Regions from separate parts of the Methylobacterium terrae genome, predicted to be linked through region 2. Evidence: riboswitches for the same ligand, from Rfam matches in the RefSeq annotation. Region 2 holds a riboswitch; each other region holds the start of a gene.

Region 1 (2,255 bases), 220 kb from region 2:
CGACCTGCGCGCCAGCAAGGGCTCGACCGAGAACCTCGTCCTCCTGCGCGAGGCGCAGGTCGATCTCGGCCTCGTCCAGGGCGAGTACGCCTACGAGGCGCTGGCGGGGCAGGGCGCCGGCCCGGCGATCACCGTGGTCGCCCCGGTCTACGCGGCGCCGGGCCTGTTCGTGGTGCCGGCCGACAGCCCGGTCCGCAGCGTCGACGACCTGCGCGGCCGGCCGGTGGCACTCGGCACGCGCAGCTCCGGCCTCACCGCCATGGCCCGCACGGTCCTGCGCGGCTCCGGCCTCGACCCGGAGCGCGACATCTCTCCGATCCTCCTCGATCACGCCGGCGACGGCCCGACGATGGTGCGTGACGGACGGGCCGCGGCCCTGTTCGGCGGCGGCACCGGCTGGCCGGGCTTCCGGACGATGGCCGAGGCACCGGGCGGAGCCCGCTTCCTCGGGCCCTCCGCGACCGCGATCGGCGCGACCCTGGCCGCGAGCCCGTCCCTGCGGCGCATCACGGTGCCGGCCGGTACCTTCCCGAGCCAGGGCGAGGCGATCGAGACCGTGGGGTCGTGGAGCTTCGTCCTCGGCCGACCCGGCCTCGACCAAGCGGTGGTCGCCCGTCTCGTCGCGGCGGTCGACCGGGCGAAGCCCGTCCTCGCCCGCCTGCTCCCGAACGAGCGGCCGAGCGACCCGCGCGACCTGAAGGACGCGGTGCCGGCAGAGTGGCTGCACCCGGCAACCGCCGCGTTCCTGCGCGGCCCCTGAGCCCGTCCGCAGACCTCGAGGCCGGTGTGTCCATGGCGACACAGCCTGTGCAACATTATTACGTTTCGTTTCTGCTGTGTTGCGCTGCGGCAGGCGGGCTGCCATTCTGATTTCCGCCAAGGTTCCCCGGGCGACGGCCCGGGGCGAAGAGGGAATTCGGTGAGCTCCTCGCGGAGCGAGGCCGAGGCTGCCCCCGCAACTGTGAGCGGAGAGCTTCCGCCGCCGACGGCCACTGGTGCGCCGCACCGGGAAGGCCAGGCGGGAGCGACTGATCCGCGAGCCAGGATACCTGCCTTGGGTAGAGACCTGTCTTGGGTAGAGACCTGCCTTGGTGCGCGCCTGCCGGCGCGGTCACGTATCCGCGGGCAGTGGGCCCGGGGAGCGCTCGGGGCTGCCGCGCGAAATGCGCCACCCCGCCGCTCGCCCGGGTCGCCGACGCGGCAACCTCGAGTGTGTCGTGAATCGCCGTTCGCCGCTGCATCGCCCCGCTTCCGCAAAGTCCCGCCGCGCCCGCACGACCGGGGCCCTGGCCGGCGCCGTGGCCCTCGGCCTCGGGGCGCCCGCCGCGCGGGCCCAGGAGAGCATCGCCCTCGACGAGGTGGTGGTCGAGGGCCCGCGCAATCCCGCGCCGGGCTCGTCCGCGATCCCGACCGTCGCCGCCGGCGCGATCGGGCTGGTCGGCCCGACCCCGGGCTTTCGCGCCGACCGGGCGGTGAGCAGCACCAAGACCGACACGCCCCAGCGCGACGTGCCGCAGGTCGTGACGGTCGCCCCGCGCGAGGTCATCACCGACCTCGCCGCCACCCGCGTCGACCGGGTCCTGACCTACACGCCGGGCGTCGCGCAGCAGAACAATTTCGGTGGCCTGACCATCTTCAGCTACGCCATCCGCGGCGTGACCACCTCGGAGCTGTACAAGAACGGCTTTCCGCTCAACCGGGGCTTCCCGCCGCCGCCCGACACCCAGAACGTCGAGCGGATCGAGGTGCTGAAGGGCCCCGGCGGCGGCCTGTTCGGGCGCAGCGACCCGGGCGGGCTCGTCAACATCATCACCAAGCAGCCGACGCGCGAGCGCTTCGTCGAGATGGGCGGGCTCTGGGGCTCGTTCGAGGAGTTCCGCGGCACGGTCGATTCCGGCGGCGCCCTCAACGAGGACGGCACGCTCCTCTACCGCTTCAACCTCGCCGCCGGTCGCCAGAACAGCTTTCGCGATTTCGTCGACGGCGACCGGCTCTTCGTCGCCCCGGTCGTGAGCTGGCAGGTCACGCCCGACACGAAGGTCACGGTCGAGACCGAGTTCCTGAGGAACCGCGCGGTCTTCGACCGCGGCGTCATCGCGATCAACAACCGGCTCGGATTCCTGCCGATCTCGCGCTTCCTCGGCGAGCCGGGCCAGAGCATCGATCAGTCCAACGACTCGATGCAGATCCGGGTCGACCACCGCTTCGACGCCGACTGGCAATTGCGGCTCGCGACCTACCTCAACTCCAACTCG
Region 2 (2,255 bases):
CCGTGCGGGGCGCCCCAGGCGTGCGGGGCGACGAGGAGGGCGAGGCCGAGCCCGGTCGCCACCGGCCCGCGGCGGACCGCGATGAGGTACAGGCCGACCGCGGTCGCGACGGCGGTCGCCACCCACCAGAGCTGGCGCGATTCGAGCGCGGCGGCCGCCACGCCCGGCAGTTCCGGCGGCAGTCCGATCGCCGGCGCGAGGCTGGCGGCGAGGAAGCCGCCGATGCCGAACCTGAGCGCCTCGGAGGGTGTCACCTCCCGGCCCGCGGCGATCAGCACGGCACCGAGGAGGAGCGCGTAGCCGACGCCGCTCACCAGGGTGGCGAGCGCCGTGAAGGCGAGGCGCTGCAGGCCGGGCGCGGGCTGCCACCCGGGTTCGCCGTCGGCATGGTGGCCCGCATGCGCCAGAACGATCAGCGGGTTGGCGGATGCGTGAGCCGGGGCGACGGCCTCGGCGGTCTCGTACTTCTCCGCCGCCAGGATCAGCGGCGAGGTGAGGGCGAATTGCAGGCCTGAGGCCACGCACGCCGCGAGGAAGCCGGCGACCAGGGCCGCGGCGAGCAGACGTTTCGTCATCGGGGGATCACCTGCACGACCAACGGGACGCGGGCCCGCGCCCGGTCGGGGCGCGGGCCGCGCGGCCTCGTTCGGTCAAGCCTTGCTCAGTGGCAGGGGAAGTTGTGGGCGTGGCGCCAGTCGTGGGCGGCGTTGTGCAGGGCGACCACCGGCGCGAAGCCGGAGACGAACAGCAGCCCGATGCCGAGGGCGCCGGCGAGGAGGACGGCGCTCAGGCGCTCGCCGACGAGCGCGGGAGAGAGGGACCGGGTGATCGCGACCATGACGAACTCCTGCCGCCCCACCGGCGGCGTCGAGGAAAGGGGGTGACGGCAGGTCTCCTGGCTCGCGGCCTCTTGAGCCGGCCCGCCGCCTTCCCGGATCGCTCCAGTGGCCGATGGCGGACCGTGTTCGACCGCTCACAGTTGCGGGGGCAGCCGCGGCATGCCGGGGCGATCCCGGTTCCCACGTTCCCTTTTCACCTCGTCGCCGAGGCACCGTCGCGCCGACCCTAACGGGTCGGGGACGGGCTTGCAATCGCAGCCTCCTGCCGCGACACCTCCGGCCCCGAGATTTCGCGAGAGGACAGCCCAGTGCCGGACCCGATCCCTGGCCCGACTCCCGCCGTCCCGCGCCTGACCCTGGTGCTGGGCGGCGCCCGCTCGGGCAAGAGCAGCTACGCGGAGGGGCTGGTCGAGGCGCAGGCCGGACCCTGGCTCTACGTCGCGACGGCCCAAGCCTGGGACGACGAGATGCGGGTGCGCATCGCGGAGCACCGCGCCCGTCGCGCAGCCCCCTGGAAGACCATCGACGCGCCGCGGGACCTGCCCGGGGCGATCCGCGGTGCGGAACCGGGCCGGCCGGTCCTGGTCGATTGCCTGACCCTGTGGCTCACCAACGCGATGCTGGACGACGGCGCCGACCTCGCCGCCGAGACCGGGGCGCTGCTCGCCGCCTGCGCGGACGCGGCCGGGCCCCTGGTCCTGGTCTCGAACGAGGTCGGGTTCGGCATCGTGCCGGAGAACGCGCTCGCCCGGCGCTTCCGCGACGAGGCCGGCCGCCTGCACCAGCGCCTGGGCGCCCTCGCCGACCGGGTGGTGCTGGTGGTGGCGGGCCTGCCGATGACCCTGAAGGGAGATCACCCATGAGCGACGACGAGGCGGCGCGCCACCGCGCCAAGATGGAGAAGCGCAAGGCCGTGCAGGACGCCGAGGTGGCGGGCAAGACGATCGAGAAGGGATTGCTCATCGTCCATACCGGCCCCGGCAAGGGCAAGTCGACGGCGGCCTTCGGGCTGATGCTGCGGGCGCTCGGCCGGGGCTGGCGCGTCGGCGTGGTGCAGTACATCAAGGGCGCCTGGGAGACCGGCGAGCGCCTGGCCCTCGACCGCTTCGCCGATCAGGTCGCCTGGCACACGATGGGGGAGGGCTTCACCTGGGAGACCCAGGACCGCGACCGCGACGTGGCCGCCGCCCGGGCCGCCTGGGCGAGGACCGAGGCGCTGATGGCCGATCCGGCGATCCGGCTCCTGATCCTCGACGAGTTGAACATCGCGCTGCGCTACGATTACCTGCCGCTCGCCGAGGTGGTCGAGCGCCTGAGCCGGCGCCGGCCCGACCTCCACGTCGTGGTGACCGGCCGCAACGCGAAGCCCGAGCTGATCGCCGCGGCCGACCTCGTCACCGAGATGACCCTGGTGAA
Region 3 (2,255 bases), 1.5 Mb from region 2:
CCCGCGCGGTGGCCGAACCCTGCGCCCAGGTATCCGAGACCCACTGCACGGTGGTCGGCGCGCAGGCCTTGCCGGTGAGGTCGGAGGTGAGCGCGCTCGAGGCCAGCGCCACCCGGTGCCGCTCGCGCATCAGGTTCGACACCGCCAGCGCCACCGCCGAGTTCGGCAGGTCGACGATGGTCGAGACGCCGTCCTGGTCGAGCCAGCGGCGGGCGGTGGCGAGCCCGATATCGGGCTTGTTCTGGTGGTCGGCCGAGACGACCTCGACCTTGAGCTCGCCGGCCTCCTTGGCGAAGTCCTCGACGGCGAGCTGCGCCGCGGTGACCGAGCCGGTGCCGGCCTGGTCGGCGAAGGGCCCGCTCATGTCGCTGAGCACCCCGATCTTGATCGGCGCCTTGGCGTCCTGCGCGAAGACGGACGTGCCTGCGAGCAGCGACAGGGCGAGGCCGGCGGCCCAACAGCGGAACGGCATCAGGAAACCTCCCAGGGAATCTTTGTCAGATCTTAGACGCGGCCCAGCCGGGCCGGCTCGCGGTCTTGTATGTCAGGGGTCCGGGGCGGCGTCGATGCGGATCGCGCGGCGTGGTTGAGAAAGCTGGGGTGCGGTGCGAGCCACGCCGGAAACCTTCCCCCTCTGCGGGGGGAGGGTCACGGGCGCGAGAAACGGGCGGGCGACCATGGGCGTCACCATTGCTCCTTCGTTACCGAACGGCTAAGCTCTGACTCGACGGTTCCCTTCGGGGATCAAAAGGGAACGCGGTGAGGGCTCGCCCGATGCCGCGGCTGCCCCCGCAACTGTGAGCGGCGAGCCTTCCATCACGTACGTCACTGGGGACCGTCACAAGTCCCTGGGAAGACGATGGCAGGCGACGACCCGTGAGCCAGGAGACCTGCCGTCAGCCGTGGTCACACGCGAGCACGTCGGGCGGGGTGTCCTGATGGGTGTCGAGGCGGGCGCGTAGGCCTCCGCCCCGCTTTCGTTCGCGGTGACGTGCCACAGCCTCGCGCCGTCCCGCCATGCCGCCCGCCGCCCTCCTCCGACCCGCCGATCCGGTGCGCCTCGCGCGCGGCCGACCCCGCGCGCGTCGACCCGGAGGGCACATATGTAACTTTATAACGTTACATATGCGATGGAAGCGGCTAGGGACGGAGCGACAGCCTGCTCCGGAAACCATCATGCCCGCGCGCCGCGCCCCCCGTCACGCCACCTTCGCCGTCGCCCTCGCCGCCCCGCTGCTCGCCGCAAAGCCCGGCGCGGCGGAGGATCTGCCCCTCGACGCCATCGAGGTCGCGGGCACCCGCAGCCGTGAGGCCGCCGCCCCCGCCTCAACCTCGCGACGCCGTCGCGCTCCGGGTCCCGGCTCGGCCTCACCCCGCTCGAGACCCCGGCGAGCCTCGACATCATCAGCGGCGAGACCATCCGGGCCCGGGGCCAGAACACCGTCGACGACGCGGTGACCCAGAACGCCGTGGGCATCACCAGCATCGCGGCGCCGGGCAACGGCAACCTCGCCTTCACGGCGCGGGGCTTCGCCGGCGCCGGCTCGGTGCAGCAGCTCTACGACGGCACGCGGCTCTACGTCGGGGCGGGCACGGTGACGTTCCCGTTCGACACCTGGTCGGCGGAGCGGATCGAGGTCCTGCGCGGCCCGGCCTCGGTGCTCTACGGCGAGGGCGCGATCGGCGGCATCATCAACGTGGTGCCGAAGAAGCCGGTCTTCATCCCCGTCGGCGAGGCCCGGGCGGCGATCGGCTCGGACGGCGTGGCGCGGCTCGCCCTCGATACCGGCGGCCCGGTCGGCGAGGACCTGGCCTACCGGATCAACCTCAGCGGCAACCGGGCGGACGGCTGGGTGAAGCCCGACGGCGACTTCCGCAACATCGCGCTGTCGGCCGCGGCGACGTGGCGGGCGACCCCGGATCTCAGCGTCACGCTCTCCCACGACCTCGGCTACAACGAGCCGACGCGCTACTGGGGGTCGCCCCTCGTCGGCAGCCGGGTGCCCGACCGGCTGCGCTTCACCAACTACAACATCCGGGATTCGCAGATCGCCTGGTTCGACAACTGGACGCAGCTGCGGACCGAGTGGAGCCCCACTCCCGACATCACGATCCGCAACACCGCCTACCGCCTCTCGACCGAGCGGCACTGGCGCGACGTCGAGCAATACACCTACCAGCCCGCCACCGGCCTGATCCGGCGCGACGACTACATCGAGATCCGCCACCACCAGGAGCAGATCGGCAACCGCTTC

The links. Region 2 has a riboswitch for cobalamin ahead of DK419_RS17285 (CbtB domain-containing protein). Riboswitches for the same ligand answer to the same signal wherever they lie in the genome.
Region 1: another riboswitch for cobalamin. It lies ahead of DK419_RS18420 (TonB-dependent siderophore receptor); the one in region 2 lies ahead of DK419_RS17285 (CbtB domain-containing protein).
Region 3: another riboswitch for cobalamin. It lies ahead of DK419_RS10200 (TonB-dependent receptor); the one in region 2 lies ahead of DK419_RS17285 (CbtB domain-containing protein).

What each region holds. Positions count from the first base shown of each region.
Region 1 covers NZ_CP029553.1:3,979,323-3,981,577, reverse strand. Annotated here, with positions in the region: gene DK419_RS18425 (TAXI family TRAP transporter solute-binding subunit) at 1-760, shown strand, start outside; cobalamin riboswitch at 863-1,071, shown strand; gene DK419_RS18420 (TonB-dependent siderophore receptor) at 1,299-2,255, shown strand, end outside.
Region 2 covers NZ_CP029553.1:3,758,070-3,760,324, reverse strand. Annotated here, with positions in the region: gene DK419_RS17290 (CbtA family protein) at 1-575, opposite strand, end outside; gene DK419_RS17285 (CbtB domain-containing protein) at 662-838, opposite strand; cobalamin riboswitch at 869-1,071, opposite strand; gene cobU (bifunctional adenosylcobinamide kinase/adenosylcobinamide-phosphate guanylyltransferase) at 1,190-1,702, shown strand; gene cobO (cob(I)yrinic acid a,c-diamide adenosyltransferase) at 1,699-2,255, shown strand, end outside.
Region 3 covers NZ_CP029553.1:2,279,095-2,281,349, reverse strand. Annotated here, with positions in the region: gene DK419_RS10205 (ABC transporter substrate-binding protein) at 1-472, opposite strand, end outside; cobalamin riboswitch at 712-912, shown strand; partial or broken gene DK419_RS10200 (TonB-dependent receptor) at 1,177-2,255, shown strand, end outside.